Regions from separate parts of the Enterobacter chengduensis genome, predicted to be linked through region 2. Evidence: predicted binding sites of a transcription regulator. Region 2 holds the regulator's gene; each other region holds the start of a gene.
The links. Region 2 encodes LexA, which represses DNA repair genes until DNA is damaged. Its sites were predicted from a motif close to TNCTGTATGTACATACAGNA; they were not measured.

Region 1 (8,117 bases), 2.1 Mb from region 2:
CTGAAGAAACCGTTATAAAGCTGGGCGTCCACGTTTTCAGACGGCACGAACGGCTCCGCTTCGGCAAAGATGGCGACCACCTTCTCGCGCACCTGCGGGTTATCGCGCAGCACCTTCAGGTTATCGAGGCAGTGCTGGCGGTTAATACCCAGCCTGTCCGCATCTTCCGGGCGCAGGGTGTTCGCCTGCGCCAGTACCGGGCATTTATTGATATGCACCAGCTTGACCGGCACCGCAGGCAAATCCCCGAGCTCATTTTTTGGGGTGTAAAGCCGTTCGCGCAGGGTGTCGCTGTCGAGCTCCAGAAGCGGCGAAACATCGCCGGCCAAATCGACCATAATGACCGCGTTACGGTTGTCCGGATGCCACGCCAGCGGCGCGACCCAGCTGGTATTGCCGCGCCAGGCGCCAAACATGCCGGAAATATGCACCAGGGGTTTCATCTGCGGTACGTCGATAAGGGTCATGAGCTTCTGCTTGCTGCGGTGGCTCAGCAGATATTCAAACAGCCGGGGCTGCGCGCTTTTCACCAGCTTCGCCATGGCAATGGTGGCATAGACATCCGCCATCGCGTCGTGGGCATTGCTGTGCTCGATGCCGTTGGCGCGCGTCAGGTGTTCCAGCCGGAAGCTGGTCAGCCCTTCCTCATTTTCCGGCCAGTGAATGCCCTCAGGACGCAGGGCGTAGCATGCCCGCATGATGTCGAGCAAATCCCAGCGCGAGTTGCGGTTCTGCCAGCTCCAGGCATAGGGATCGTAGAAGTTGCGATAGAAAACGTTGCGCGTTACTTCGTCATCGAAACGGATGTTGTTGTAACCGACCACGCAGGTATTGGGGACGGTAAAGAGATCGTGGATGCGGCGGGCGAATTCTGCCTCGTTAACGCCTTTTTCCCGCGCTTCCTGCGGGGTGATGCCGGTGACCATAACCGCCCCGGGCTGCGGCAGGTAGTCATCAGCCGGTTTACAGTAAAAGACCTCGGGCTCGCCAATAATGTTGAACTCGTCGTCGGTGCGGATGGCGGCAAACTGCGCCGGCCGGTCCAGCGCCGGGTGCGTGCCAAAGGTTTCGTAGTCGTGAAATAAAAAAGTCGGGCGAGCGGCAGAGTCAGACACCAGTAATACCATCCTGTTAAAAAATGACGTCACTATGGTAAACGATCGTGCCGTCCAGACCGAATAAAAAGCGCCGCTGTGACGCAAATCTGCGCGCCAGCTTCAGGGAAAAATCTGCGCTCTGTCACATTTCTTTGCAATTAAGCCAGGTAACGACATCAGAACTCCCGTAAAAAGGTCATCGATTTTTAATGACCTGAGGATATACCGTTGAAACGCCGTCTGTTTATTGCTGTTTCTTTACTCGCTTCGAGTATCTCATCTGCTTTTGCGGCCGAACCGCTGGATTTTTCGCCGCAGCCTCCAGCCATTCAGGCGGGCTCCTGGGTGCTGATGGATTACACGACTGGTCAGATCTTAACGGCGGGCAACGAGCATCAACAGCGTAATCCGGCGAGCCTGACCAAGCTGATGACGGGGTATGTGGTCGATCGGGCCATTGACAGCCACCGTATAACGCCGGACGACATCGTCACCGTCGGGCGCGATGCCTGGGCAAAAGGAAACCCGGTGTTTGACGGATCGTCGCTGATGTTCCTGAAAGAGGGCGATCGCGTCTCCGTGCGTGACTTAAGCCGCGGCCTGATCGTCGATTCCGGCAACGACGCCTGCGTGGCGCTGGCCGATCACGTGGCGGGCGGGCAGCCGCAGTTTGTGAAGATGATGAACGACTACGTGCAGAAGCTGAACCTGCGCGATACGCACTTTGAAACCGTCCACGGGCTGGACGCGCCGGGCCAGCACAGCTCCGCTTACGATTTGGCCGTGCTCTCCCGCGCCATCATCCACGGTGAGCCCGAGTTTTATCATATGTACAGCGAAAAGAGCCTGACCTGGAACGGGATCACCCAGCAAAACCGTAACGGCCTGCTGTGGGATAAAACCATGAACGTGGACGGCCTCAAAACGGGGCACACCTCGGGGGCAGGGTTTAACCTGATTGCCTCCGCCGTGGACGGCCAGCGCCGCTTAATCGCGGTGGTGATGGGGGCCGACAGCCCGAAAGGCCGCGAAGACCAGGCCCGAAAACTGCTGCACTGGGGGCAGCAGAATTTCGATACGGTGCAGATCCTGCATAGCGGTAAAAAAGTGGGGACGGAGCGGATCTGGTTCGGCGACAAGGAGCAGGTGAAGCTGGGCACCGACCAGGACTTCTGGCTGGCCTTGCCGAAAGCGGAAGTGCCCAACATCAAAGCCAAATACGTGCTGGATAAAAAAGAGCTGGAAGCGCCGATTGCCGCACATCAGCGGGTAGGGGAGATCCAGCTCTATGACCGTGACAAAGTGGTGGCGCACTGGCCGCTGGTGACGCTGGAAGCCGTTGAGAAAGGGGGCGTGTTCTCCCGCCTGAGCGATTATCTTCACCACGTGCTCTGACGGCAGATGAGCAGACTGGCAGGGTTGCGAGTCTGCTCACATAATAAACACTTCACGTTTGCTGAACGCTCAGAGCTTGCATTATAGTGTATATATATACAGTAATAAGTGGAGGCAGCATGGACTACAGCATCAAGCAGCAAAAGAAACGTAAGATTGCCGGTTTTCATTTGGTGGGGCCGTGGGAACAAACGGTAAAGCAGGGCTTTGAACAGCTGGTCATGTGGGTGGACGGGCGTCACATTGAGCCGCTGGAGTGGGTTGCGGTCTACTACGATAACCCGGATGAAGTCCCGGCAGAAAAACTGCGCTGCGACACGGCAGTGACGGTAGCGGATGATTTCGTTATTCCGGAAAACAGCGAAGGCGTCATGATGACGGAAATCGCGGCCGGGGATTATGCCGTGGCCACGGCGCGCGTGGAAAACTACGACTTTGCCACACCGTGGTACCAGTTCTTCAACTCCCTGCTGGAGGACAATAAGTACCAGATGGCGCTCAAACCCTGCTTCGAGCGCTATCTCAATGACGGCAATGCGGACGGCTACTGGGATATCGAAATGTATATCGCGGTAGAGCATAAAACGGTTTAAGCCTGCTTAATGAAGGGTTTTTCAGCCGGAAGCGATCCGCCCGGCTGAAAACACAGTACAATTGTGATTTGCCGTGTAGCTGGAGAGCGGGTGTGCGTCCCGACAAATCATTAACCCCTTTTGAAATTCGATTGTATAAACATTATCGCGTGGTGCACGGGTGTCGCATCGCGCTGGCTTTCGTGTTGACGTTTATCCTGGTCCGTATGCTGGATGTTCCGGAAGGGACGTGGCCGCTGATCACGCTGGTGGTAGTGATGGGGCCTATCTCGTTTTGGGGGAACGTTGTTCCGCGCGCATTCGAACGAATTGGCGGGACGGTGTTAGGCTCAGCCCTCGGGCTTATTGCCCTAAAGCTTGAGCTGATCTCATTTCCCGTCATGCTGGTATGGTGCGGTGCGGCCATGTTCCTGTGCGGCTGGCTGGCGTTGGGTAAAAAGCCCTATCAGGCGCTGCTGATTGGGATCACGCTCGCGGTGGTGGTCGGTGCGCCCGCCGGGGACATGACCACGGCGCTGTGGCGAAGCGGGGATGTCATTCTGGGCTCACTGCTGGCCATGCTCTTCACCGGTATCTGGCCGCAGCGTGCTTTTCTGCACTGGCGTATTCAGATGGCTAACTACGTTACCGCCTTTAACCGCGTGTATCAGGCCGGTTTTTCTCCGAACCTGGTAGAGCGCCCGCGGCTGGAAAAGCACCTGCAAACCATCCTCAACGACGTGGTCAAAATGCGTGGACTGATTACGCCTGCCAGCAAAGAAACCCATATCCAAAAATCGATTTTCGAAGCCATCCAGACGGTAAGCCGCAATCTGGTCTGCATGCTTGAGCTGCAAATCAACGCCCACTGGGCCTCGCGACCCAGCCATCTGCTGATGCTTAACGCGCAGACACTCAAAGAGACCCAGCAGATGACGCAGCAGACGTTGTTGACCATCGCCCATGCGCTCTATGAAGGGAACCCGCAGCCGATACTGGCCAACAGCGAGCGATTGAATGAGATCGTTGCGGAGCTCAGGCTGTTAATCAATGAACGCCAGGGCGATAACGTGGCGGAAACGCCTATTCATGGCTACGTCTGGCTGAGCATGGAGCTGGCGCGGCAGCTTGAGCTGTTATCGCATCTTATTTGTCGGGCGCTGCGCAAATAAAACGCGGATGTGACGGCTGCTGCTTCGATTCAGCAGCAATTGGGGTTATGATACCTTTAAACGATATAGTCATTGTCATTCGCAGCCGCTGTCAGTAAGGTTATTGTTACAACGGTTGCTTTAACGAATCCGAATCTCACATTATCAGGGGTGTAAAAATGGAAACTACCAAGCCTTCGTTCCAGGATGTTCTGGAATTCGTCCGCCTGTTCCGCCGCAAAAACAAGCTGCAGCGTGAAATCCAGGACGTTGAGAAGAAGATCCGTGACAACCAGAAACGCGTTCTGCTGCTCGACAACCTGAGCGACTACATCAAGCCAGGTATGAGCGTAGAAGCAATCCAGGGCATCATCGCCAGCATGAAGAGCGACTACGAAGACCGCGTTGATGACTACATTATCAAAAACGCCGAGCTGTCCAAAGAGCGCCGCGACATTTCCAAGAAGCTGAAAGTGATGGGCGAAATCAAGAACGGCGAAGCAAAAAGCGAGTAATCGCAGCGAACAGTGAAAAAGGCTCTCTGGTGACAGAGAGCCTTTTTTTATGATGCAGACTGCGGCTGTAGCTGATAAATCCAGGCCTGAACCTGCTTGCCTTCAAGGGAGGTCACCGTGACCTCAACCCTATCGTAGCCGTCTTCAAATTCATCCAGCATGTCCCAGTGCGCGGCAAGGCTATCAGAGATAAACAGATAGCCTTCGACGCGGGGTCCATCAGGGTGGAGCACTACCCCCGGGAATTCCGCCGCAGCGCCCCAACCGCGTTCGTAAAACGTACCGGTGACGAAGCCGGCCAGCCACTCGCCGCCAATTTTTTCAAGAATATGCGCATTAGCGTGGCCCGGGCGCAGCGTGCCGTAGACAAACAGAGCGTTCATTTTCCCTTACCTGTGAAGCGAAAAACAGAGCGCTATAGTTTAAGTGTACTCGAACGACCCTGACAATAAAAAACGATGAGCATCGTCAGCGGGTTACGCATTAATAAATGCATAAATAATTCAATCAGCATATAGATACCGCCAGAACTGTTGCGCTCAATAAATTACATTTTAATTGCACGCCGTGTAATTATATTTTAGTCAGTTTCATGTATTTTCATATGCCATGATTGTATTTACTCAATGGTGAGTATTAAAGAGGAAAATAAATCATGAAAGATATTAAAAAAGATGTTATTGACGTCCCGTTCACGACATCTACAACTGAATCAACAACGATCTACCAGTATACGGCTACGGAAGATATGATGTTTCTGGCTGAAATAATGGATAGTACATATTATCCCGTTTCGCTTGAACTCTATCAGACTGATTCTCAAACGGCGAGCCAGATTGTTTTCGAATATCAGTATTCTATTGGTGCTGATAGAGGTTATGTATTTATGCCAGCCGGGAGTCAGTGGTCATTTGAAATGAGTTTGACACATACTGCTGCTTCAGGAACCATTTCGTTCCAGTTTACACCTGCTGCCGAAGCGTCAATTCCGTTTTCACTCCCGCCGCAATCAAGAACGTTGCTCACTTCTTTCACTGCACCTATCTATTCAAATATGGAGCTCGCATTATATGCTGCCTCGGCGTTTCCTCTGGATGCTCAGGTTGTCGACAAAGCAGGAAACGTGCTTGGTGCGTATTCCTACATGAGCGACCCGTATATGCATGTGTCGTGGTTCTTTAACGGTACGACATTTGAACCAGGAAGTGAGTATGATATTTATATCAGCAATCCCGCAGATTCTGGCAGTGATGTTTCTGGTTATTTTATTTTAGAACTCTTACTTACAGAAAATGACTCAGCGCAGTTTACCCTTCCGGCAGATAAACTACCGCAGACAGTATACACACGCGTGTCTCCAAGTGACGAGTATATTACGAAAGTGACATTAGCTGAGGCTTCTGATCTACCGGTCATTTTACAAATTACTAATGGCGATTTAGTGATGGAGCATGAGTTCTTCATTGCAGGTCAACAGTGGCAGCCGGATCAGATTGTGTATTTTAAATTCAATTCTGAAACGCAGTTCAACCTAATCAATAACACATCACCGCTAACGGCTGTCAACGGTCAGCTGGACTTCATTTTTACACCGCATAACAATATGGAATAAAGGCAAGACGGTCATCTGGTGATGATTTTGCGTTAATCAATAGGCGGGTGGCGCTTCGTTCACCCGCCTATTTTTCGCGGGTAGTGGCGTGATCCCTGATAGTGATGATGCAGAGCGCCAGAGAATCGAAATAGCCAACGGGTATAAATGCAAAAAGCAGACGTCAGTGACGTCTGCTTTTCTTGAATTTGGCTCCTCTGACTGGACTCGAACCAGTGACATACGGATTAACAGTCCGCCGTTCTACCGACTGAACTACAGAGGAATCGTTGTGGAGGCTTATCTTAGCGGCGAAAAAAGTTTTGTCAAACCTGATCTTAGGGAAAATCGACTGATTGCTGATTCTGTCGACAGTTTGTTGTAAATCCACACATCTTTTTCTGGAAAATACTTTGCAGGATGAGCATTTGTCCCCCATTATTTGAAATGGAGTTTCAACTTTTCTTGCTAAGGTCCATTTTGAACGTCACTGCCTCCTTACGCCAGGCGATAGCCCGCACGCCATGGTATGCAAAACGTAAAAGCTATCGTGTCCTGTTCTGGCGTGAAATCACCCCGCTTGCTGTGCCTATCTTCCTGGAAAATACCTGCGTTCTGCTGATGGGGGTATTAAGTACCTTCCTGGTGAGCTGGCTGGGGAAAGAGGCGATGGCGGGGGTGGGGCTAGCGGACAGCTTTAACATGGTGGTGATCTCGTTCTTTGCCGCCATCGATCTCGGGACGACGGTGGTGGTGGCTTTTAGCCTCGGCAAGCTTGATCCCAAACGTGCCCGCGAGGCGGCCCGCCAGTCTCTGATGATCATGACTGTCTTTTCGATCCTTCTGGCGGCGGCGATCCACTATTTCGGTAAAGAGATTATCGACTTTGTTGCCGGAGAGGCTTCTAACCAGGTTAAAGACCTGGCGCTGACCTACCTGGAGATGACCGTCATAAGCTACCCGGCGGCGGCGATCGCGCTGATTGGCAGCGGTGCGCTGCGCGGGGCGGGCAACACGAAAATTCCGCTGTTGATCAACGGCGGGATGAATATCCTGAACATTATCATCAGCAGCGTCCTGATCTACGGCGTGTTCTCGTGGGACGGGCTAGGCTTCGTCGGCGCGGGACTGGGGCTGACTATTTCACGCTATATCGGTGCGGCGGCCATCATTGGGGTGCTGATGGCGGGGATCACGCCTTCGCTGCGTCTGACGCTGAAGAGCTATTTCCGCCCCTTTAATTTCGCCATTATCTGGGAAGTGATGGGGATCGGCATTCCTGCGAGCATAGAGTCGGTGTTATTTAACGGCGGGAAGCTGCTGACGCAGATGTTTGTCGCCGGTATGGGGACCGACGTTATCGCCGGCAACTTTATCGCTTTTTCGATCGCCTCGCTGATTAACCTGCCGGGTAACGCGCTGGGGTCGGCATCGACCATCATCACGGGTAAACGGCTCGGGAAAGGGCAGATAGGTCAGGCGGAGCGACAGCTTCGGCACGTGTTCTGGCTGTCGACCATTGGGCTGACGCTGATCGCCTGGGGAACCGCGCCGTTTGCCGGGCTGATGGCCTCTTTCTATACCCATGAAGACGACGTTAAAGAGGTGGTTAAGATCCTCATCTGGCTCAACGCGGCCTTTATGCCGATCTGGGCGGCCTCCTGGGTATTGCCCGCCGGGCTGAAAGGCGCACGCGACGCCCGCTTTGCGATGTGGGTGTCGATGTTCGGCATGTGGGGATGTCGCGTTGTCGCGGGGTATACGCTCGGGGTGATGCTCGGTTGGGGTGTGGTTGG
Region 2 (8,117 bases):
GTCATCGACAGCGTGCCGGTCTTCGGATCGAGCAGACGTCCGGTGCGCGAGCGACCGCCCTCAACAAAGTACTCAACGGAATAGCCGCGGCTAAACAGCTCGCCCAGATACTCGCGGAACACGGTGGAGTAGAGCTTGTTGCCCTTGAAGGTACGACGGATAAAGAACGCGCCCAGGCGGCGGAAGATCGGGCCCGCTGGCCAGAAGTTCAGGTTGATACCGGCTGCGATGTGCGGCGGTACAAGCCCCTGGTGATAGAGCACGTATGAGAGAAGCAGGTAGTCCATGTGGCTGCGGTGGCAGGGGACATAGACAATCTCATGGCCATCATGCGCCAGCTGACGCACGCGCTCGGCGTTATGAACGTTGATGCCCTGGTAGAGGCGGTTCCACGTAAAGCCGAGAATACGATCGGACAGGCGAATCATCTCGTAAGAGAAGTTCGCGGCAATCTCTTCCATCAGCGCAATGGCGTTCTGCTGGGCTTTCTCATGCGAAATTTTCTTGCTGCGCGCTTCGTCTTCAACGGCGCGGGCAATCGCTTTGGAGGCCAACAGCTTGTTGAACAGATCCTGACGCGCCGGGAGGCGTGGTCCTACTGCCGCCAGGCGCTGACGGGCGAAGTGCATACGCGCTACGCGCGCCAGTTTTTGCGCGATGATTTTGTCGGTCCCGTGCTCGTCCGCCATGCGACGTAGCGAAACCGAAGGGGAGAAGCGCACAAAGCTGTCGCGCCCCAGCCAGGAGACCGCGAAGAACTTCTGGATGCCGTTAAGCATGCGCAGCGGCGGATTCTCTTCACCTTTTTCACGGCCCGGACGACGACCAAACATCACCGATACCGGCACCATCTGCACGTCCAGATCGGGGTTGCTGCGGTGCAGGTCGAGATAGTCATGGAACAGCTTGATGGACTCTTCTTTCGGCGTGTAATAGGTAAACACGCGCGGTCCACCGTGAATGAACACGTAGCGCGGCAGCAGCGTGCCGTCGACTTCCAGCGGTTCAAGCGGGTCAGGTAAATCATGCGCCAGACACTGGGCGCGAAGCGTCAGTAAGTCTGCCTTCGAGTTGTAAGGCAAAACGTACATAATAGGACGCGACGTATCGAGTCCCAATTCCAGCGCGGGTTCTGCTGGGATAGACTTGCTTTTTACCAGGATGCTTAATGGTAAATTAAGTAATTTGTAGTAAATTCGTGGCCAGCCGGACATAAACGATGTAAAGCCTCTGGTTAATAATGCAATTGCGGCGCAAGGATAACAGAAAGCGCGCAAAATTTCTGTTGTTACCCGTCATACTTCAGGCTGTGGCGAAACGCGCTACAGTTCCTGTTACTGACGCTTTTTTTCTTAAAAGGTTCTTTTAATGGCCAATAATACCACTGGGTTAACGCGTATCATTAAAGCCGCCGGCTATTCATGGAAAGGTTTCCGTGCCGCGTGGATCAACGAAGCCGCCTTTCGCCAGGAGGGCGTCGCCGCTATCATCGCGGTGATCATCGCCTGTTTCCTTGATGTAGATGCCGTTACCCGCGTGCTTCTCATCGGTTCCGTACTTCTGGTGATGATAGTGGAAATTCTCAATAGCGCTATTGAGGCCGTGGTCGACCGTATCGGCTCTGACTTCCACGAACTTTCCGGCCGCGCGAAGGATATGGGTTCTGCCGCTGTGCTGCTGGCGATTATCACTGCTGCCATTACCTGGGTCACGCTGCTTTGGTCACATTTCCGATGAGCCTCGAGGAATAATTAAGTCCCTGGTTTTTTGTGCAGTTTTTGATTCCAAAATCACCTTTGACTGTATATACTCACAGCATAACTGTATATACACCCAGGGGGCGGAATGAAAGCGTTAACGACCAGGCAGCAAGAGGTGTTTGATCTCATTCGGGATCATATCGGCCAGACGGGTATGCCACCCACGCGTGCGGAAATCGCGCAGCGTCTGGGTTTCCGTTCTCCAAATGCTGCCGAAGAACACCTGAAAGCGCTGGCGCGTAAGGGCGTGATTGAGATTGTCTCGGGCGCGTCACGCGGTATCCGCCTGCTGGTGGAAGAAGAGACCGGCATTCCGCTGATAGGCCGTGTTGCTGCCGGTGAGCCTTTACTGGCTCAGCAGCATATTGAAGGCCACTATCAGGTCGATCCTGGCATGTTCAAACCGAGCGCTGATTTTCTGCTGCGCGTCAGCGGCATGTCGATGAAAGACATCGGTATCCTCGATGGCGATCTGCTTGCAGTGCATAAAACTCAGGATGTGCGAAACGGCCAGGTGGTTGTGGCGCGTATCGATGACGAAGTGACCGTTAAGCGTCTGAAAAAACAGGGTAACAGCGTACAGTTGCTGCCTGAAAACAGCGAGTTCTCACCCATTTTGGTCGACCTCCGCGAACAGAACTTCTCTATCGAAGGACTGGCGGTTGGGGTCATTCGCAACGGTGAATGGCTGTAACCTCTTCCTGACAGGCTATGGCGCCGCTGTAGCCTGCTTCATTCCCCACTTCCGGTATTTTTCATGTCACTGCTGACGGCATCCGATAAGGCATTGTGGCGTCTTGCACTGCCGATGATTTTCTCCAATATTACCGTGCCTCTGCTTGGGCTGGTTGATACTGCCGTTATCGGCCATCTGGATTCACCAGTTTATCTTGGCGGCGTGGCGATTGGCGCGACGGCAACCAGCTTCCTGTTTATGCTGCTGCTCTTTTTGCGCATGAGCACCACCGGACTCACGGCGCAGGCGTATGGTGCGAAAGACCCGCTGCGTCTGGCGCGCGCGCTGGTCCAGCCGCTGATCCTTGCGCTTGGCGCGGGGACGTTAATCGTTTTATTGCGTGCGCCCCTCATCGACCTGGCGCTCCAGGTTGTTGGCGGCAGCGAGGCGGTGCTGACGCAGGCGCGACGTTTCCTCGAAATCCGCTGGCTCAGCGCCCCCGCCTCGCTGGCCAACCTGGTTCTGCTGGGGTGGCTGCTGGGCGTACAGTACGCCCGCGCCCCGGTGATTTTGCTGGTGGTGGGCAATCTGCTCAACATTGTGCTGGATGTCTGGCTGGTGATGGGCCTGCACATGAACGTGCAGGGCGCGGCGCTGGCGACGGCAATCGCCGAATACGGAACCTTTATTATTGGCCTGTGGATGGTCTGGCGGGTGCTGGCGATGCGCGGGATCTCCCTGGCGCTGCTCAAAACCGCATGGCGTGGCAATATCCGTAAGCTGCTGGCGCTTAACCGGGACATCATGCTGCGTTCGCTGCTGCTTCAGCTCTGTTTCGGTGCGCTAACCGTCTTTGGGGCCCGGCTAGGGCCAGAAATCGTCGCGGTCAACGCGGTACTGATGACGCTCTTGACCTTTACCGCCTACGCGCTGGACGGCTTTGCCTATGCGGTAGAAGCGCATTCCGGGCAGGCGTACGGCGCGCGGGAAAGCGGGCAGCTTCGGGACGTCTGGCGGGCAGCCTGCCGGCAGTCTGGGCTGGTGGCGCTGGCATTCGGCCTGGTTTACGCCTGCTTTGGCGAGCAGATTGTCGCGTCGCTTACGTCTCTCCCTGCGCTGCGCGAGCTGGCGAGCCACTATCTCATCTGGCAAGTCATTTTACCGGTGGTCGGCGTCTGGTGTTATCTGCTGGACGGCATGTTTATTGGCGCAACGCGCGGGGCGGAGATGCGTAACTGCATGGCCGTTGCGGCGGCAGGGTTTGGCCTGACGCTGCTGACGCTCCCCTGGCTGGGCAATCACGGTTTATGGCTGGCGCTTGCGGTGTTTCTCTCTCTGCGAGGCCTGTCGCTGGCCTTTATCTGGCATCGCCACTGGCAAAACAATACCTGGTTCTCCTCCCGCCACGATATATCGTGACGGTTAAAGATTCCGAATATGAAATTAACCGCCGAATCCTTAACTACAATAAATATCACGTCCAGCAGAAAAGAACGTAACGGACGTTACGACCCGACGCTTAACTAAGAGGACACGATGATGAATAAAGACGAAATCGGCGGCAACTGGAAGCAGTTCAAAGGTAAAGCGAAAGAAAAGTGGGGTAAGCTGACCGATGACGATATGACCGTCATTGAAGGTAAACGCGATCAGCTTGTCGGTAAAATTCAGGAACGTTACGGCTATGCGAAAGATCAGGCGGAAAACGAAGTCAAAGACTGGGAAACCCGTAACGACTACCGCTGGTAACGCGAAATAACCCACAGGGCGGCTCTAAGCCGCCTTTTCTTTTGCCGTTAACGCGGCTTTTTCTTCACCAGTATAGAGTGGTCATGTTGGCACGCATCCTGGTGCCGACAGGCTTCCACCTCAACACACGCTGAACACAACCCGTGTGCTTCAATCACATTATGCCGCAGGGCAAAGCCCATTCTTGCCGCCAGCGTATGCATAATGTCTTCCACGCCTTCCGCAGCTTCTTCTTTCACCACGCCACAACGGTCGCAGATAAACATAGCGGATGTGTGAGTGGGCTGATCGAAAAGATGACACAGCACGTAGCTGTTTGTGGACTCGACTTTGTGGACAAAACCCTGTTCCAGCAGGAAATCCAGCGCGCGATACACCGTGGGTGGTTTCGCCTGCGGCTCGCTTTCACGGAGCAGATCTAACAGGTCATAGGCGCTGATTGCACCCTGTTGCAGACTCATCAGGCGTAACACTTCAAGGCGCTGCGGAGTCAGGCGCACATTGCGTTGCGCGCACAGCTTTTCGGCCTGCGCTAACAGCTCTTTTGTGGACTTATCCATGTAGCACCCCGGATGTAATAGGACGGAAAACCCCCACTTTACCATGTTCTGGTAAAAACACCGAGATCCGCCAGTCTGTGCTATACCTGACCCATCGCAAACCGGGAGATTCATAATGAAAAGACCTGACTGTATTCGGCACTGGCGCGACGTGGAAGGCGCGGATGATTCGACCTATCCAGATAGCGATGAGCGGTTTTCTATCGGCGCACCGCTGGCTCGCAAGCTCGGGCTCGGGCGCATCGGCATTCATCATGAGCGGCTACCGCCCGGGCGCAGAACGTCCTACCCGCACGCGGAAAGCGATGAAGAAGAGTTCGTTTATGTGCTCGAAGGTTATCCGGAAGCGTGGATTAATGGCTATTTATGGAAACTTGAACCGGGCGATAGCGTGGGATTTCCTGCCGGAACGGGCGTCTGCCACACCTTTATCAATAACACGGACGACGAGGTGCGGTTGCTGGTCGTTGGCGAGGCCAGCAAGAAGCACAATCGCATCTACTATCCGCTTAACCCGGTCTATGCCGCCACCCGCGAGGATCGCTGGGTAGACCACCCACCCCAGTTTTTTGGACCGCATGATGGAAAACCTGGGAAAAAATAATTTCCTCTTCTATAAATATTGAGGGCCGTCACAAAATATAACAGGCCGTAAGGGAGTTTTACTTAGGGACAGAAATAGCGGGTCTTTTACTCCTTATTCACAGCAATAGTTCGTTCCTGTTTGGGTGATAACAGACAGGGGTTATTTCATAACAGACTATAACGGGCATACTGTGAAAAAAAATTTTAAATTTTCGGTGGTTAGCATCGCTGTTTCCTTGTTTATGGCAAATCAGGCGGGAGCAGCCAATACCTGGACAGAAGCGCGCAGTGATGCGATGGGGGGGACGGGCGTTGCGGCAGGAAGCTATGGCAGTGCAGTATTGATAAACCCGGCACTGCTGGCAAAGGCAAAGCCCGATGATGATGTCACGGTTATTCTGCCATCAATTGGCGCTCAGATTTCGGATAAGGACAATCTGCGCGATAAGATTGATGATATCAGCGACGATGTCAGCAAATATCGCAGCACGCTGGAAAGTATCAATCTTTTCGATCTCTTAAATCCCGCAAGCCAGGCCTCCAGGCAGGTCTCCGCAGCGGCGGGCGATCTTGCTAATCAACTAGCTTCGCTGAAAGGAAAAACCGCCAGCGGTAAAGCGGGCGCAGGGATCGCTGTCAGCATTCCTAATGACGTGTTATCCGTAGCATTCGTCGCAAAAGCGAATGCGCGTGCCCGCGTGAGTTCTTACATCGATCAGGGCGATATTGACACATTACGCGGTATTGAGGCCGTTCCAGCCACCGCGTTAGCGGCAAATCCGAATGATTTGAAGTCAAAAGGCTTTGGTCGCGCGGCGATCGTTTCGGACTATGGTGTGGCGGTGGCGCGTCAGTTCGACATTAGCGGCGTACCGGTCTCGGTCGGTATCACGCCTAAGCTGCAAAAAACCTGGCTCTATAACTATACGGTTTCCATCTACAACTTCGACAGCGGGGATATCAATAGTAGCCGCTATCGCAATGATGATACGGGCTTTAACGTCGATGCCGGTCTTGCTGCTGACTTTGGCGAGAGCTGGACTGTCGGTTTAACCGGAAAAAATCTCTTCTCCCGTGATATTGATACGAAGAAAGTGGATGGCGTGCGCGATACTTATCAAATCAGTCCTGTGGTGACCGCCGGTGCCGCCTGGCACAACGATCTCGTCACGCTGACCGCCGATGGCGATCTGACGGAAACCAAAGGCTTCAAGAGCGAAGATACGTCGCAGTATGTTGGCGTCGGTGCCGAGGTAACGCCGCTGAGCTGGCTGGCGGTGCGTGCAGGCTATCGCGCGGACGTGAAGGGGAACGACAGCAACGTCTTTACCGGCGGTGTTGGCTTCGCGCCGTTTAATACCGTGCATGTTGACCTGATGGGCCTGTACGGTGAAGACGAAACCTGGGGCGCCGGGGCTCAGCTGAGCATGACGTTCTAAAGTCTACCGGAGGCGCTGCGCCTCCGGCTTTTCTTTGTGCTATAGTAGCGCCCCTTTTCCACCGGATGCTTAAAACTTCGCCATGTCGTCAGAATCACAGACCGCTTTCCCTGCACACCGTTTCTCCATTGCGCCGATGCTCGACTGGACGGACAGACACTGCCGCTATTTCCTGCGCCAGCTCTCCCGCCATACGCTGCTCTACACCGAAATGGTGACTACGGGCGCAATCATCCACGGGAAGGGCGACTATCTGGCCTATAGCGAAGAGGAGCATCCGGTAGCCCTGCAGCTGGGCGGCAGCGATCCGGCCGCGCTGGCGCAGTGTGCGAAGCTGGCGGAAGCGCGCGGCTATGACGAGATTAACCTCAACGTTGGCTGCCCGTCCGACCGCGTGCAAAACGGCATGTTTGGCGCATGCCTGATGGGCAACGCGCAGCTGGTGGCGGACTGTATCAAGGCGATGCGCGATGTTGTTTCCATTCCGGTGACGGTCAAAACCCGTATCGGCATTGACGACCAGGACAGCTACGAGTTCCTGTGCGATTTCATCAACACGGTGTCCGGCAAAGGCGAATGCGAGATGTTTATCATCCACGCCCGTAAAGCCTGGCTCTCCGGCCTCAGTCCGAAAGAGAACCGTGAGATCCCACCGCTGGACTATCCGCGCGTGTATCAGCTAAAGCGTGACTTCCCGCACCTGACGATGTCGATCAACGGCGGCATTAAGTCGCTGGAAGAGGCCAAAGCGCATCTGGCACATATGGATGGCGTGATGGTCGGACGCGAGGCGTATCAGAACCCGGGCATTCTGGCGATGGTCGATCGCGAAATCTTTGGCGTTGAAGGCGCAGACACCGATCCGGTTGCCGTCGTGCGCGCCATGTACCCTTACATTGAGCGCGAGCTGAACAACGGCACGTATCTCGGCCACATTACCCGCCATATGCTGGGCCTGTTCCAGGGCATTCCGGGCGCGCGGCAGTGGCGTCGTTACCTCAGTGAAAATGCGCATAAAGCCGGTGCCGATATTGAGGTTCTGGAGCATGCGCTGCGACTGGTCGCAGATAAGCGATAACTTTCGCTAAAAGTTCGTCAAATTCACCACGCCCTGCCTGTTGTTGCAGGGCGTTTTGCTTTCATAACAATGGGTTAAGTTTGGCATGATTCTTGTAATACAAACTGTATTACTCGGGAACTCGTGGGAGATCGCCATGCTGGAACTACTTTTTGTGATTGGCTTTTTTGTCATGCTGTTAGCGACAGGCGTTTCGCTGCTCGGCATTCTGGCTGCGCTTGTCGTGGCGACGGTGGTGATGTTTATCGGCGGGCTGTTTGCCCTGACCAT
Region 3 (8,117 bases), 1.8 Mb from region 2:
TGCGCAGCATGAATGTAAACCGCTCAGGTGTGCGTTAGTTCGTATTTTTTTACCGCTGTTATGCGCTAACTTTATGATCTGGCAGACAACATGGGAGAGACAACATGTGGCAGGCTATCAGTCATCTTTTACGTGAGCAACTTGGCGAAGGTGAAATTGAACTGCGTAACGAACTGCCGGGCGGTGAGATCCACGCCGCGTGGCATTTGCGCTACGCAGGACGCGATCTCTTCGTTAAATGCGACGAGCGCGAGCTGCTTGCGATATTCACCGCCGAAGCCGACCAGCTGGAGCTCTTATCGCGCAGTAAAACGGTGACGGTTCCGCAGGTTCTGGCCGTGGGGAGCGACCGCGACTACAGTTTCCTGGTCATGGAATATCTCCCCGCCCGCCCGCTGGATGCCCATAACGCCTTTATCCTCGGCCAACAGCTCGCGCGCCTGCATCAATGGAGTGACCAGCCGCAGTTTGGTCTCGATTTTGACAACGATCTCTCCACCACGCCACAGCCTAACGCCTGGCAGCGCCGCTGGTCGACATTTTTTGCCGAGCAGCGCATTGGCTGGCAGCTAGAGCTTGCCGCCGAGAAAGGGCTGGAATTTGGCAATATTGATGCGATTGTCGAGCACGTTCAACAGCGTCTGGCATCCCACCAGCCTCAGGCGTCTCTGCTTCACGGCGATTTGTGGTCCGATAACTGCGCGCTGGGTCCCAACGGCCCTTACATCTTCGACCCGGCCTGCTACTGGGGTGACAGAGAGTGCGACCTGGCCATGCTGCCGCTGCATCCTGAGCAGCCGCCGCAAATTTACGACGGATATCAGTCTGTCTCCCCTCTGCCGCCCGGCTTCCTCGACCGCCAGCCGGTGTATCAGCTTTATACGCTGATGAACCGTGCCATTCTTTTTGGCGGAGAACACCTGGTTAACGCCCAGCGGGCGCTTGAGCGCATGCTTGCCGCCTGAGACGCGAACGGGTGGCCTTGCCGCCCCCCGTATCGGTTAAAGAAAACCGAGCAGTGAGAAGAAAAAGTATCCCGCCACAATGATAATCACGGGAAGGACATACAGCGGGAAAATCTGCAGGAAAATGGTGTGGCGCGGCACAACAATGCGGGATTCAATCTGCTCCCGGCTCATGCCCTCCGGGCCTTTGGCCTGCTCCAGAATCAACTGATCCTCAACCCCCTCGCGTAAAAAGCGCGTCTGGCGGCTCATTCTCGCGCCAGAGGCCTGCAAGGCCAGCGCGACAAAGATCAGGGCGTATATCACCCAAAAGCCGATATTCAGCTGTTGATGAAAATCCGGGGTGGGTGAGTTAAACCAGAAGACATTCAAAAATGGCGTATTAAAACGCATCATCTCAATCATGACATGCGCGAAATCAAGCATTACCGCATTGATGCCCGGCTGTTTTTCGCTGTGATCGTACATAAATTTGAGCACGGAAATCAGCGTAGAAATGACGGCAGGAATAAAAATTACCCAGCCAGCAATACGTTTTAAGACCGCAATGCGTCCAGCTTGTTGATACGTCATCAGTTCCTCTTCATAAAGACGCGTTATTTGTGCCTAAGTCTACCTGCTGGTCATCAATTTCGCCCGCTCTTTAAAGGCAATATGCTAAATTGCAGAGTGTGCTTAGCACGTATCGTCTGTCGAACCCCCTGGAAAAGGAGACGTTGTGATGTCGACACCGCGCAAAATTCTTGCCGCAATTTTTGACATGGATGGATTACTGATCGATTCCGAACCGCTGTGGGATCGCGCCGAACTGGACGTTATGGCCAGCCTGGGCGTGGATATCAGCCGCCGTAATGAACTCCCCGATACGCTGGGCCTGCGCATCGATATGGTGGTTGACCTTTGGTTTGCCCAACAGCCGTGGGTGGGTCCCGACCGCGATGAGGTGACCGCGCGCATTATCAGCCGCGCCATCTCTTTAGTGGAAGAGAACAGACCACTGCTGCCCGGCGTGCGCGAGGCCGTGGCGCTGTGCAAGGCACAGGGGCTGACGGTGGGACTGGCCTCGGCGTCGCCGCTGCATATGCTGGAAAAAGTGCTCACGATGTTTGAACTGCGCGACAGTTTCGACGCCCTGGCGTCCGCGGAGAAGCTGCCTTACAGCAAGCCCCATCCGCAGGTCTACCTGGACTGTGCCGCAAAGCTGGGACTCGATCCCCTCAACTGCGTTGCGCTGGAGGATTCTGTTAACGGCATGGTGGCCTCTAAAGCCGCGCGGATGCGCTCCATTGTGGTGCCTGCGGAAGAAGGCCGTCACGATCCCCGGTTTGCGCTTGCCGATGTGAAGCTGAATTCGCTGGCAGAACTGACGGCGCAGGCACTCAAGGGCGGTTAACGCCCTTCTCCGGTTTGTGACAAACAGTTACACCGTCACCTCTTCCGCCTACTGTATAAAAACCCTATACTGTATGAATTGACAGTTTTGTGGGTTTTATCATGACGGCGGAAGGCCACCTGCTTTTTTCTATCGCGTGCGCAGTATTTGCCAAAAACGCTGAACTCACCCCCGTGCTGGCACAGGGGGACTGGTGGCATGTTGTCCCTTCCGCCGTTTTGACCTGCCTGCTGCCCGACATTGACCACCCTAAATCCTTCCTCGGACAGCGTCTGAAGTGGGTGTCAAAACCCATCGCCCGCGCGTTCGGCCACCGGGGGTTTACGCACAGCCTGCTGGCCGTGTTTGGCCTGCTGACGCTTTTCTATTTAAAAGTGCCCGAAAGCTGGATCGTCCCCGCCGACGCCATCCAGGGGATGGTGCTGGGCTATTTAAGCCATATCCTGGCCGATATGCTGACGCCTGCGGGCGTACCGCTGCTGTGGCCCTGCCGCTGGCGCTTCCGTTTTCCCATCCTGGCCCCGCAGAAAGGGAACCAGCTTGAGCGCGTGCTGTGCATGGCGCTGTTTGCTTACGCCGTCTGGATGCCGCAAACCCTGCCCGAAAACAGTGCAGTCCGCTGGTCTTCCCAGATGATTAATTCGCTGCAATTTCAGTTCAATCGCTTTATTCATCACCAGATTGAACAGTAAACAGACAAAACTATCCCATTTGTCATAACCCATTCCATTTGGATATAAGCGCGACATCACACTTCTGCTAACCTTCCGCCAACAGGATCGGTAAAAGCCGAGCCAATAATAAATCAGGAGAACGGGGATGAATTTTCCACTCATCGCGAACGTCGTTGTGTTCGCTGTATTGCTATTGCTTCTCGCGCAGGCGCGCCACAAACAGTGGAGCCTGGCGAAAAAGGTGCTGGTTGGTCTGGCCATGGGTGTCGTATTTGGTCTGGCATTACAGGCAATTTATGGCTCCGATAATCCAGTTCTGAAAGATTCCATTCAGTGGTTCAACATTGTCGGTAACGGCTATGTTCAGCTGCTGCAGATGATCGTTATGCCGCTGGTGTTCGCCTCAATTCTGAGCGCCGTTGCCCGCCTGCACAACGCGACCCAGCTGGGAAAAATCAGCTTCCTGACCATTGGTACGCTGCTGTTCACCACGCTGATTGCCGCGCTGGTGGGTGTGCTGGTGACCAACCTGTTTGGCCTGACCGCAGAAGGTCTGGTGCAGGGTACCGCTGAAACAGCGCGTCTGACCGCGATTCAGACCAACTACGTGGGTAAAGTGGCCGATCTGACCGTGCCGCAGATGGTGCTCTCCTTCATTCCGAAGAACCCGTTTGCTGACCTGACCGGTGCGAGCCCAACCTCCATCATCAGCGTGGTGATTTTCGCCGCGTTCCTGGGCGTAGCGGCGCTGAAGCTGCTGAAGGACGATGCGCCAAAAGGCGAACGCGTACTGACCGCGATTGACACGCTGCAAAGCTGGGTGATGAAGCTGGTGCGCCTGGTCATGCAGCTCACCCCTTACGGCGTGCTGGCGCTGATGACCAAAGTGGTTGCCGGCTCTAACCTGCAGGACATCATTAAGCTGGGCAGCTTCGTTGTCGCCTCTTATCTGGGCCTGGGCATTATGTTCGTGGTGCACGGCATCCTGCTGGGCGTGAACGGCGTCAGCCCGCTGAAATATTTCCGTAAAGTCTGGCCGGTACTGACCTTTGCCTTCACCAGCCGCTCCAGCGCCGCGTCTATTCCGCTGAACGTTGAAGCGCAAACCCGTCGTCTGGGCGTGCCGGAATCCATCGCCAGCTTCTCTGCGTCCTTCGGTGCCACCATCGGCCAGAACGGCTGTGCGGGTCTCTACCCGGCGATGCTGGCGGTGATGGTTGCCCCGACCGTTGGCATCAACCCGCTGGATCCGGTCTGGATCGCGACCCTGGTTGGGATTGTGACCATCAGTTCCGCAGGCGTTGCCGGCGTCGGTGGTGGTGCTACCTTCGCCGCGCTGATTGTGCTGCCTGCGCTGGGTCTGCCGGTGACGCTGGTCGCGCTGCTGATCTCCGTTGAGCCGCTGATCGACATGGGCCGTACAGCGCTGAACGTGAGCGGCTCCATGACCGCCGGTACGCTGACCAGCCAGTGGCTGAAGCAGACCGACAAGGCAATCCTGGAAAGTGAAGACGACGCCGAGCTGGCGCACCGTTAATTACCGTAGAAATAAAAAAACCGCCTGACCGGCGGTTTTTTTATGGCTGTTATTCTTCAACCTCTTCATCCTGGCGAATCTGCATCGCCCACCGCTGCGCGGACTCCGGTACCGTAAAGGCAGGAGAGCGACGGAAATGCTCGCCGATCAGCACAAAGGCCACGTATTTCCCCCGTAACAGCCACACATCGCGAAAACCCTCCACTTTCAGGGCATGGTCTGGCGGCGCGGGCTCAACGCGGGGCACATAGCTAATAACCTGGCGGTTTTGTTGACGAAGAGGTTTCATAAGCGACTGGTTCACTAAAGCAAATTCTTGAAGCAGGAAAACTCTATGATAGCCGATCCTGCAGCCTTCCGTCGCGCCCCGAGTGGGTGAGATAGCGTCTTTTGCCAATAGCGTTATGTGAAAACTCTTAGTTCGCGAACCTTCTCACGACAATGTTCTATCCTTAATAGGGTTTTTAGCAATGGATAAAGGAGAAGCGTGCAATGTCGAACAAAGATAAAACCGATCGATCGCCCATTCATGGCGCTGAAGAATCGCAACCGGGAATGGACTCACTCGCGCCTGCTGACGGATCTCATCAACCTTCACCCGGCCCTTCTGCACCCGGCGAACAGCCTACCGCACCGGGGAGCTTCAAATCACCCGATGCGAAGAACGAAAAACTGAAATCCCTTGACCCTCATCGTAAAGGGGGGGAAGGCCATGCGCTGACCACCAACCAGGGCGTGCGCATCGCCGACGATCAAAACTCCCTGCGCGCCGGGAGCCGTGGCCCCACCCTGCTGGAAGACTTTATCCTGCGGGAAAAAATTACCCACTTCGACCACGAGCGGATCCCTGAGCGTATCGTTCACGCGCGCGGCTCGGCTGCGCATGGCTACTTCCAGCCCTACAAGAGCCTGAAAGCGATCACCAAAGCGGATTTCCTCTCCGACCCGAAAAAAATCACCCCGGTGTTTGTGCGCTTCTCGACCGTACAGGGCGGCGCGGGCTCGGCGGATACCGTACGAGATATCCGCGGCTTTGCCACCAAGTTTTATACCGAAGAGGGTATTTTCGATCTGGTGGGCAATAACACCCCGGTGTTCTTCATTCAGGATGCGCATAAATTCCCTGACTTTGTCCATGCGGTAAAACCGGAGCCCCACTGGGCGATACCGCAGGGACAAAGTGCGCACGACACTTTCTGGGACTACGTCTCCCTGCAGCCTGAAACCTTACACAACGTGATGTGGGCGATGTCTGACCGCGGCATTCCGCGCAGCTATCGCACCATGGAAGGGTTTGGCATTCATACCTTCCGCTTGATCAACGCCGAGGGTAAAGCCACGTTTGTCCGCTTCCACTGGAAGCCGGTGGCGGGTAAAGCCTCGCTGGTATGGGATGAAGCGCAGAAGCTGACCGGCCGCGATCCGGACTTCCATCGCCGCGAACTGTGGGAGTCCATTGAAGCGGGCGACTTCCCGGAATACGAACTGGGCCTGCAGCTCATTCCGGAAGAGGACGAATTTAAGTTCGATTTCGACCTGCTTGACCCGACGAAGCTGATTCCGGAAGAGCTGGTGCCGGTTCAGCTGGTGGGCAAAATGGTGCTTAACCGCAACCCGGATAATTTCTTTGCCGAAAACGAACAGGTCGCGTTTCACCCGGGGCATATCGTACCGGGCCTGGATTTCACCAACGATCCGCTCTTGCAGGGACGTTTGTTCTCGTATACCGATACGCAGATCAGCCGTCTTGGTGGACCGAACTTCCACGAAATTCCGATCAACCGCCCAACCTGCCCGTACCACAATTTCCAGCGCGACGGCATGCACCGTCAGGATATTGACACCAACCCGGCGAACTATGAGCCGAACTCCATCAACGATAACTGGCCGCGCGAAACGCCTCCCGGACCAAAACGCGGTGGATTCGAATCGTATCAGGAGCGCGTCGATGGCAATAAAATTCGCGAGCGCAGCCCCTCGTTCGGCGAATATTACGCCCAGCCTCGCCTGTTCTGGAACAGCCAGACGCCGATTGAGCAACAGCACATCATCGGCGGGTTCAGCTTTGAGCTGAGTAAAGTGGTGCGCACCTACATTCGCGAGCGCGTGGTCGATCAGCTGGCGCATATCGATATCCAGCTTGCCCAGAGCGTCGCGGATAATCTGGGCATTACGCTGACCGATGATCAACGTAACCTTGCGCCGCCGAAAGAGGTAAACGGCGTGAAGAAAGATCCGTCGCTGAGCCTGTATGCGGTGCCTGGCGGCTCGATTAAAGGTCGCGTAGTCGCCATTCTGCTGAACGACAGCACCCGCGCCAGCGACGTGCTGGGGATTATGCAGGCGCTTAAAACTCAGGGCGTGCATGCCAAACTGCTCTATTCCCGCATGGGGGAAGTGACCGCCGATGACGGCTCCGTGCTGCCGGTGGCCGCGACGTTTGCCGGTGCGCCTTCGCTGACCGTCGATGCGGTGATTGTGCCGTGCGGGGATATTGCCAGCCTGTTGAACAACGGTGACGCCGTCTATTACCTGCTGGAAGCCTATAAGCACCTGAAACCGATCGCGCTGTCCGGCGACGCGCGTCAGTTTAAGGCGCAGCTGAAGGTGGCCGATAAGGGTGAGGACGGCATCGTCGAGGGCGACAGCGTTGACGATGCATTCATGACGAAGCTGTTTGAGTTGCTCGCCGCGCACCGCGTCTGGTCACGCAGTAGCAAGATCGATCAGATCCCGGCGTAAAAAATACCCTCACCCCGGCCCTCTCCCTGAAAGGGAGAGGGAGAAATGCAGACCTGTGCTGGCATTACAGACCGCACCGCACAGTCCCCTCGCCCCTTTGGGGAGAGGGGGAATTTCTCAAAGATCCCCGAACGTCCCCAACCGATACCCGCGCTCGGCAATCGCGTATTTCAGCGACGGCGACGTCAGCACGTCCAGCTCCGCCAGTCGCGGCCAGCAGTAGGCGCTTTTACGCACGATGTTGTCGACAAACGCAGGGTGCGCCATCACCTCCAGCGACCGTTCCCCTCGCGCGGCGGAATCATCCAGCACCTTCAGGAACAGCGCTTCGTCGATCGCCTCGCCGTAAAACGCGCTGCTGAACCCCGCCGTGGTTATGACGTCGCAGTCCGGTAACCCTTGCACCTCACGATCCACGCGCATCGCCACGCCTTTGCGTCGGGCAAACTCGGCAACAAGCGGGAAAATCGCCGGGATCATGTGCACGTGGTGATGGCTGTCAATGTGCGTCGGCGACTTTCCAAACAGATCGACGAAGCGGTTGAACTGACAGTCAAGCTCGCGGGCAATCTCTTCGAGCGGCAGAGCGCCCTGCTCCGCCAGTTCCCAAATCCATTTACCCAGCAGGCCGTCCCGCGTCAGGCCCGGCATTGACGACAGCGGCATCCCGAGCGTCAGCACAAAGTGCATGCCGACGCCCAGCTCCGGCACTTCGCGGCTCAGCTGCGCCGCGTGTTCAACCGCCTCACCATTTACCAGCGCCGTGGTAGAGGTCACAACTCCCCGGCGACAGGCTTCCACAATGC
Region 4 (8,117 bases), 1.3 Mb from region 2:
CAGTACGGTACAAGCCAATACCGTCGATGCGGCTGCCGAGCTTCTCTTCGTGCTCGGGGCTTAAGCCCGCGTTGAGCATGACTTTGATCCGTTCGCCGCTCTTGAGCTGTGCGGGCAGGTTAACGTCATCTTCCGCCAGCTTGCTTAATTCATTCTCTTCGCTGATAAGACGCTGGTATTCCTGGAGCAGAACCGGCTCAGGATCGACCAGCAGCTCACCGCGATAGCCGTCGACCACCAGCGTGCGGCGGTGCAGCACCGACGGCTGGATATCCGCGCCCATAACGGTTGGAATACCCAGCGCGCGCACCATGATGGCGGCGTGTGAGTTGGCGGCACCATCGCGCACCACCACACCGGCCAGCCTGTCCTGCGGCAGTTCAGCCAGCGTCGTTGCCGAGAGTTCATCGGCAACAAGAACAAACCGTTTTGGCCAGGCATTCGGCCCCTGAATGGTGTCATCAAGATGGAACAGCAGCCGCTGTCCCAGAGCGCGGAGATCGCCTGCCCGCTCTTTCAGGTAACCATCGGTCAATGCCGCAAATTGATCGGCAAATTTTTCGATAACCTTCTTAACCGCCCACTCCGCGACCGACCCTTTATCCACTTCGGCAAAAAGCTCGCGGCGCAGGCGCGCATCGGAGAGCAGGTGCGAATAGAGGTCGAAGATGGCCGCCGTCTCTTTTTGCGCGCCTGCGGCAAAGCGCTTGCTGTAGCGGCGAAACTCATTTGCCGCCTCTTCCAGCGCGGCGGTAAGACGCTCGCGCTCAAGCGCTTCATCGAGCGTTGAGGCTTCGTAAACCTGCTCCATCAACGGCAGCGTGGCGTCCATCCAGCCTTCCGCTATCGCCACGCCTGGCGAGGCCGGAAGGGCACGAATGCGCGTATGGCGATACTGACCAAAGAGCGCGGCAAGCTGAGACTGGGAGAGGATAGCCGCCATCTGCGTGGCCAGCGTAACGAGGAATGACTCTTCGCTTTCATCGTACTGACGCAGCTCACGCTGCTGAACGACCAGCACGCCGAGCAGCTGGCGACGCTGGATAATCGGTACGCCAAGAAAAGCGCGGAAGCGTTCTTCTTTTACGGAAGGAATGTATTTGAAGCTGGGGTGTTTTTGCGCGTCGGCCAGGTTGATGGGCTCAGCCAGCCGCCCGACCAGACCCACGATACCTTCATCAAATGCGAGCGTGACGGTGCGTCCACGCGGTTTTTTTAAACCACGGGTTGCCATCAGGTAATAGCAGCGCCGATCGTGGTCGGCCAGATACACCGAACAGACCTCGGTCTCCATCGCAAGACAGATGTCGGTGACCAGAATATTCAGCGCCTCGTTCAGACGCGGCGCGCTGGCCACCTTCTCGACTATTTCTCGCAAGCGGGTGAGCATGATTTGCGTAGCTTAACCTCTTTTACGTCGCCAGGCAGGTGCGCTCTGCGGCTTAGGCGGGATCTCCTGAAGCTGCATTACCACACTTGCAAACTCTTTCATCACCCTACGGTAAACATCGCGTTTAAATGACACGACCTGACGAACAGGATACCAATAGCTCACCCAGCGCCAGCCATCGAACTCCGGCGTACTGCTGGTTTGCATATTGATGTCTGAATCGTTGCCCACCAACTGCAACAGAAACCACTTCTGTTTCTGGCCGATACAAACCGGCTTTGTGTCCCAACGCACCAAACGTTTCGGTAACTTGTAACGCAACCAGTTGCGGGTCGAAGCCAGGATGCGAACATCTTTTCGGCTTAAACCGACCTCTTCAAAAAGCTCCCGGTACATCGCTTGTTCTGGGGACTCTCCCGGATTGATCCCGCCCTGCGGGAACTGCCAGGAGTGCTGACCATATCGCCGGGCCCACATTACCTGGCCCTGACGATTACAAATTACTATTCCTACGTTCGGGCGGTAGCCATCGTCATCAATCACCGGACTACCCCAAACTAAACCTTATATATGAATGATTGTTTCACACTACAGGGAGGCGGTAAACCACTCTCTTACAGGGCTGCAACCTAATAACATTTGAATAACTCACAAATTAGCGCTGAGTTATAAACAGATGAGCGACGGCAAAGGGAATTTTATTCACCTTTTCTGTGGATATAGTTGTGAAGAAGTGTCTGATTACCGATGAACAACCTCAGACGCTGTCGTGCGCCTCTTGTGAGCTCAATTATATAATTAGATAACTTTCAATCAGTTAAATGTATTTTCATGATCGCAAAACAGAATAGCGTGACGATCGTCACACCAGGGATCGTCGTGCTGATGAAAGATCGAACAGCGTCGGTTTTATCCACAGATTGTGCCAATAAGTTAGTCACAAATTGTCTGAAAATTCGATTTTCATCGCACGTCAAGGCTGTAAATTGAAACAGTAGTTAGGGTTATGCCCAGTTATCCCATTTTTCTGTGGATAACATGGTGTAAGATCCTGTTCATTGTCAGTGACCAGATTTGAACAACCGGGTTTATGACGCCGGTGAAACGATTTCAAACCAATAAAAAAACCTATAAATCATACACATGGAATATTGGTACAGAAATAGTTAAACTCTATCCACAGGGGACAATTTCTTCGTTTATTTTTTAATCAAAAGGTTACCTTCATGCATCCGCTTACACCCTTGCTCTCACCGCCGTCCAGCGAGAGCCAGCTTCTACAGCAGGCGCAGCGTCTTGCAGGCTTTTCGCTTGGCGAGCTGGCGGCGATGGCAGGTTTGCCGATCCCGAAGGATCTGAAACGGGATAAAGGCTGGATCGGCATGCTGCTTGAACTGTGGCTGGGTGCCAGCGCAGGGAGCAAACCAGAGCAGGATTTTGCCGCACTGGGCGTGGAGTTAAAAACCATCCCCATAGACAGCCTGGGCAAGCCGCTTGAAACCACCTTTGTTTGCGTTGCGCCATTAACCGGCAACACCGGCGTGACGTGGGAAACCAGCCACGTTCGCCATAAGCTGAAGCGCGTATTGTGGGTGCCGGTTGAAGGCGAGCGACAGCTCCCCCTCGCTGAGCGTCGCGTTGGCGCGCCGCTGCTCTGGAGCCCGAGCGAGGATGAGGATCATCAGCTGCGTCTGGACTGGGAGGAGCTGATGGACATGATTGTGCTTGGGCAGGTAGAGCGCATCACCGCCCGCCACGGGGAGGTATTACAGCTGCGCCCAAAAGCGGCCAACAGTAAAGCGCTTACCGAGGCAATTGGCGCGAAGGGTCAGCCCATACTGACGTTGCCGCGCGGTTTTTATCTCAAAAAGAATTTCACCGGCGCACTCCTTGCCCGTCATTTCCTGTTAACAACATAGTTTTTTACTTATTTTGCGAGCTCTCAAACATAATCGACTGCTTTTTAAGATTTTACCGCTTCCTCAAGTCGCCATATCGGGTTAATACTAGATGATATTTGATACGCGCCAGATGAGGACGATAACGATGAAAAAATGGGCAGTGTTAGTGTCAGCAGTCGGTTTAGCGTTTGCCGTATCCGGATGTAGCAGCGATTACGTTATGGCGACAAAGGATGGACGAATGATCCTGACCGACGGCAAACCCGAAGTCGATGATGATACCGGCCTGGTGAGCTACCGCGATCAGCAAGGCAATAAAATGCAGATCAATCGCGACGAAGTGTCGCAAATTATCGAGCGATAAACAGAAAGGGGTCAGTAGCTTGCTGGCCTTTTTGATTTTTTTCTTCCCCTTTTGCTTCCCCTCTGCCATGTTTATATTCCTTTGTCGGGTACGCCCTGACGCGGTCTATAAGTCTACTGAGGAAGCCGGCTATGCATTATCACCGTATCCCCCACAGCGCTCTCGAAGTCAGCCAACTGGGGTTGGGCACGATGACATTTGGTGAACAAAACAGCGAAGCCGATGCCCATGCACAACTCGATTACGCCGTCAGCCAGGGCATTAACCTGATTGATGTCGCAGAGATGTACCCTGTTCCCCCCCGCCCTGAAACGCAAGGGCTGACCGAAACCTACGTCGGTAACTGGCTGGCAACACGCGGCAACCGTGAAAAGCTGGTGATTGCCTCAAAGGTTAGCGGCCCCTCGCGCAACAACGATGCCGGGATCCGCCCGAACCAGATCCTCGATCGCAAGAATATCCGCGCCGCGCTGGACGCCAGCCTGAAGCGCCTACAAACCGACTATATCGACCTTTATCAGGTGCACTGGCCGCAGCGTCCCACCAACTGCTTTGGTAAGCTCGGCTACAGCTGGAATGAAAGTGCCCCCGCCGTCACGCTGCTGGAAACGCTGGAAGCGCTGACCGAATGCCAGCGTGCGGGAAAAATCCGCTACATCGGCGTCTCTAACGAAACGGCGTTTGGGGTCATGCGCTATCTGCATCTGGCAGATAAACACGATCTGCCGCGTATCGTGACTATCCAGAACCCGTACAGCCTGCTTAACCGCAGCTATGAGGTGGGTTTGGCCGAGGTGACGCAGTATGAAGAGGTGGAGCTGCTCGCCTACTCCTGTCTCGGTTTCGGCACGCTGACGGGGAAATACCTGAACGGTGCGAAACCGGCCGGGGCGCGTAATACCCTCTTTAGCCGCTTTACCCGCTACAGCGGCGAGCAGACGCAAAAAGCCGTTGCAGCCTATGTGGATATCGCAAAGCGCCACGGTCTTGACCCTGCGCAGATGGCGCTGGCCTTCGTGCGCCGTCAGCCGTTTGTCGCCAGCACCCTGCTGGGCGCGACCACGATGGAACAGCTGAAAACCAATATTGAGAGTTTCCACCTGAACCTGAGTGAAGAGGTGTTAGCGGAGATTGAAGCGGTGCATCAGGTCTATACTTATCCAGCACCGTAGCCTGATGCTTTTGCCCGGTGGCGCTTCGCTTACCGGGCCTACAGGCTGGACGTTTTTGCCGGGTGGCGGCTTCGCCTGACCGGGCAAAGCGCTCAACGGCGACGCTGCCAAACCCATAATACAGCAATTGCAATCGCAAACAGTCCGCCAAAGCCGACGCCAATCCCCACCACCGGCACGCCCGCCTTCACCGCCAGCGAGTAGAGCCCGAGCATTAACAGCATCGCCAGGTTTTCACCGAGGTTTTGTACCGCAATGGCGTTCCCCGCACCGACCGTCTGCTTGCCCCGCTCCTGAAGCAACGCGTTGAGCGGTACCACGAAGAACCCGCCCAGAATACCAATCAGGATCAGCAGAGCATAAGCGGGCAATAACGCATGCTGCAGCGAGAAAATAAGCACCACCACGCCAATCAGGATCCCCGCGGGCATGCAGCGCGCCACCGTTTCGAGCGTCACCAGCTTCGCCGCCGCACCTGCCCCCACCACAATGCCGATGGCCACCATCGCATTAAGATAGGTTGGCGTCGCGTTGTCGGTAATGCCCAGCGCCACCGGCACCCACAGCACCAGCAGGAAGCGCAGCGTGACGCCTGCGCCCCAGAACATGCTGGTCCCCATCAGGGAGAAACGCGTCTCTCCGTTACGCCACAGCACGCGACAGGCGGTAAAGAAACTGCCGGTCATCGGCTTAAAGCGCCAGGACTGCCCCGGACGAGCCACCGGCAGCTTAGGAATAAACAGGTTCGCCACGACCGCGCCGCCGTAGACCACCGCGCAGACGCCCAGCGCCGCCAGGACATGCCAGTCGGCCAGCACGCCGCCCGCGACGGATCCGAGCAGGATAGCGGCAATGGTGGATGACTCCATCAGGCCGTTGGCTTTCACCAGCTTATCGCCCGTGGTCAGCTCGCCGAGAATGCCATACTTCGCCGGGGAGTAGGCGGCAGCGCCAATGCCCACCAGCGTGTAGCCAATAAACGGGTTGAAGCCAAAGCAAATGCTGGCCGCACCCAGCAGCTTGAGACCGTTGGCAAACATCATCACCCGGCCTTTGGGGAAACTGTCCGCCACCTGACCGACGAACGGTGCAAAGATAATGTAAGCGCCCACAAACACCATTTGCAGGATCGGCTGGCTCCAGTCGGGGTAAAACTCGGCTTTTAGCAGCGCCAGGGTGGCAAACAGCAGCGCGTTATCGCCGAACGCAGAGAGAAACTGCGCGGCGATAACGGCCATCATGCCTTTCGACCGGAGCGATGTGTTAGTGTGTACTGACTCACGCATTTTGCTGTTCCGCCTCTTCAACCATGCCTTTCAGGGTCACGAAATCGGGCTTCCCGCTACCAAGCACCGGAAGCTGCTTCAGGCAGCGGATATCGCGCGGCACGGCCAGTTCAGGGATACCGTGTTCACGCGCGTAGCTCAGTAACCGGTCGCGCTTCAGCTCAGCGTCGGTGGTAAACAGCACCAGCGCCTCGCCTTTGCTGGCATCGCTCTTCACCACCGTCGCATGCATTTTATCCGCAGAGACGGCCGTCGCCAGCTGCTCAACCATTTCCAGAGAGACCATTTCACCGGCGATTTTGGCGAAGCGTTTCGCGCGCCCCTGAATCTGGACAAAGCCTTGTTCATCAAAACGGACAATATCCCCGGTGTCGTACCAGCCGGTTTCAACCTCGCCGTTGACGTTTTCCGCCGTCGGCACTTCCAGCACGCCCGGATTTTCCACGCGCAGATAACCGTTCATCACGTTTGGCCCCTTCAGCTGCAGGCGGCCACCGTCCTCAATGCCCGGCACGGCCAGCAGGCGCGCGTCCATTCCCGGCAGAATGCGGCCTACCGTGCCCGGCTTCGCCGCCATCGGCACGTTAATCGAGACCACGGGCGCACACTCGGTAACGCCATAGCCTTCGAGAATGCGCAGGCCAAACTTGTCCTGCCAGATCTGACGGGTGCTCTCCTGCAGTTTTTCCGCACCGGCCACCACATACCGCACGCGATAGAAATCATACGGATTGGCGAAACGCGCATAGTTCCCCAGGAAGGTCGAGGTGCCGAACAGGACGGTGCAGTTACGGTCATACACCAGCTCCGGCACGATGCGGTAATGCAGCGGGCTCGGGTAGAGGAAGACTTCTGCGCCGGTCAGCAGCGGCGTAAACAGCCCCACCGTCAGGCCAAAGGAGTGGAACAGCGGCAGCGCCGACATAAAGCGGTCGTTTGCGGTAAAGTCGGCGATGCTTTTGATCTGCTCGACGTTCGCCAGAATGCTCTTGTGGCTGTGGACGACACCTTTCGGGTTGCCCTCCGAGCCCGAGGTGAAGAGGATAATCGCGTCATCTTCCGGTTGCTGCTTGACCTGCGCCAGACGCGGCATCAGCAGGTGAGCAAAAATCCACAGCTTGTCGCCGGTGGTGACGTCCGCTTTCAGATCTTCCAGGAAGACCCAGCGCACCTGGGTCAGCTGCTCGGGAAGATGCCAGAGCTTGCCTTTGTCCAGGAACTGGCGGGAGGTAAATAGGGTATTGATTTGCGCAGCGGTTATCGCGCTGGTCAACCCCTTCACGCCCGCCGTGTAGTTCATCATCGCCGGAATACGCCCGCGGGAGACCGCACCAAAAATCACCGCCGCGCTGATGCCTGCGTTAGGCAGCATCAGGCCAATCTTCTCGCCCTTCTTGCTGTACTTCTCCAGAATGCGGCCCACAAACAGGGTCTTGGTCAGCAGCTTACGGTAGGTATCCGGGGTAAAGTTGATGTCTTCGATGCAGTTTTTCTTCGCGCCATAGCGGTACTGCGCGGAAAGCAGAGATTCGTACAGCGTTTCGCGCGGGCGCACGGCCATGCGCGCTTCCATCATAATCTGATGCAGCATTTCCCCGGCGATTTTACGGCGATCGCGGGCGCGCGGCGCTTCCGGCATGGGCAGTGACGTTGGCGGCAGAATGTGCAGTGTGATTTTTGGGAACAGACGCTGCTTCACCAGCCCTTTCAGGCGGCTGAAATGGGTCAGCTCTGCGCCCTCAATGCGCAGCGGCACCACGGTCGCTTTTGACTTCGCCGCGACAAACCCCGCGCCGTCGTAGATTTTCATCAGCGAACCGGTCACCGAAATACGCCCTTCCGGGAAAATAACCACCGGACGCCCCTGCTCAACCAGGCGAACCAGATGCTTAATCATCATCGGCTTGGTCGGGTCGAGCGGCACGAAATCAATTAGCGGCGTGAGCCAGCGCATGTACCACTGCTGGCTGATGGAGGTATAGACCGCAAACACCGGACGCACGG

Region 1: a site for LexA is predicted at 2,577-2,596, ahead of sbmC (DNA gyrase inhibitor SbmC). Genes of this name have one in related genera too.
Region 3: a site for LexA is predicted at 2,426-2,445, ahead of FY206_RS10505 (metal-dependent hydrolase). Genes of this name have one in related genera too.
Region 4: a site for LexA is predicted at 2,368-2,387, ahead of mutH (DNA mismatch repair endonuclease MutH). Genes of this name have one in related genera too.

Annotation. Positions count from the first base shown of each region.
Region 1 is NZ_CP043318.1:3,291,214-3,299,330, reverse strand. It holds gene sbcB (exodeoxyribonuclease I) at 1-1,127, opposite strand, end outside; gene dacD (serine-type D-Ala-D-Ala carboxypeptidase DacD) at 1,326-2,492, shown strand; gene sbmC (DNA gyrase inhibitor SbmC) at 2,612-3,085, shown strand; gene FY206_RS16040 (FUSC family protein) at 3,178-4,236, shown strand; gene FY206_RS16035 (DUF496 family protein) at 4,395-4,730, shown strand; gene FY206_RS16030 (gamma-glutamylcyclotransferase family protein) at 4,778-5,113, opposite strand; gene FY206_RS16025 (hypothetical protein) at 5,386-6,342, shown strand; tRNA gene FY206_RS16015 (tRNA-Asn) at 6,532-6,607, opposite strand; gene emmdR (multidrug efflux MATE transporter EmmdR) at 6,769-8,117, shown strand, end outside.
Region 2 is NZ_CP043318.1:329,372-337,488, forward strand. It holds gene plsB (glycerol-3-phosphate 1-O-acyltransferase PlsB) at 1-1,214, opposite strand, end outside; gene FY206_RS01560 (diacylglycerol kinase) at 1,369-1,737, shown strand; gene lexA (transcriptional repressor LexA) at 1,846-2,454, shown strand; gene dinF (MATE family efflux transporter DinF) at 2,518-3,855, shown strand; gene FY206_RS01575 (CsbD family protein) at 3,976-4,185, shown strand; gene zur (zinc uptake transcriptional repressor Zur) at 4,233-4,745, opposite strand; gene FY206_RS01585 (cupin domain-containing protein) at 4,861-5,349, shown strand; gene FY206_RS01590 (conjugal transfer protein TraF) at 5,522-6,769, shown strand; gene dusA (tRNA dihydrouridine(20/20a) synthase DusA) at 6,852-7,847, shown strand; gene pspG (envelope stress response protein PspG) at 7,984-8,117, shown strand, end outside.
Region 3 is NZ_CP043318.1:2,127,909-2,136,025, reverse strand. It holds gene FY206_RS10520 (fructosamine kinase family protein) at 105-965, shown strand; gene FY206_RS10515 (YniB family protein) at 1,002-1,538, opposite strand; gene hxpB (hexitol phosphatase HxpB) at 1,687-2,358, shown strand; gene FY206_RS10505 (metal-dependent hydrolase) at 2,460-3,050, shown strand; gene FY206_RS10500 (L-cystine transporter) at 3,178-4,569, shown strand; gene cedA (cell division activator CedA) at 4,619-4,873, opposite strand; gene katE (catalase HPII) at 5,062-7,311, shown strand; gene chbG (chitin disaccharide deacetylase) at 7,429-8,117, opposite strand, start outside.
Region 4 is NZ_CP043318.1:4,108,353-4,116,469, forward strand. It holds gene ptsP (phosphoenolpyruvate--protein phosphotransferase) at 1-1,390, opposite strand, end outside; gene rppH (RNA pyrophosphohydrolase) at 1,403-1,933, opposite strand; gene mutH (DNA mismatch repair endonuclease MutH) at 2,617-3,309, shown strand; gene FY206_RS19845 (YgdI/YgdR family lipoprotein) at 3,437-3,655, shown strand; gene FY206_RS19850 (NADP(H)-dependent aldo-keto reductase) at 3,787-4,827, shown strand; gene lplT (lysophospholipid transporter LplT) at 4,920-6,113, opposite strand; gene aas (bifunctional acyl-ACP--phospholipid O-acyltransferase/long-chain-fatty-acid--ACP ligase) at 6,106-8,117, opposite strand, start outside.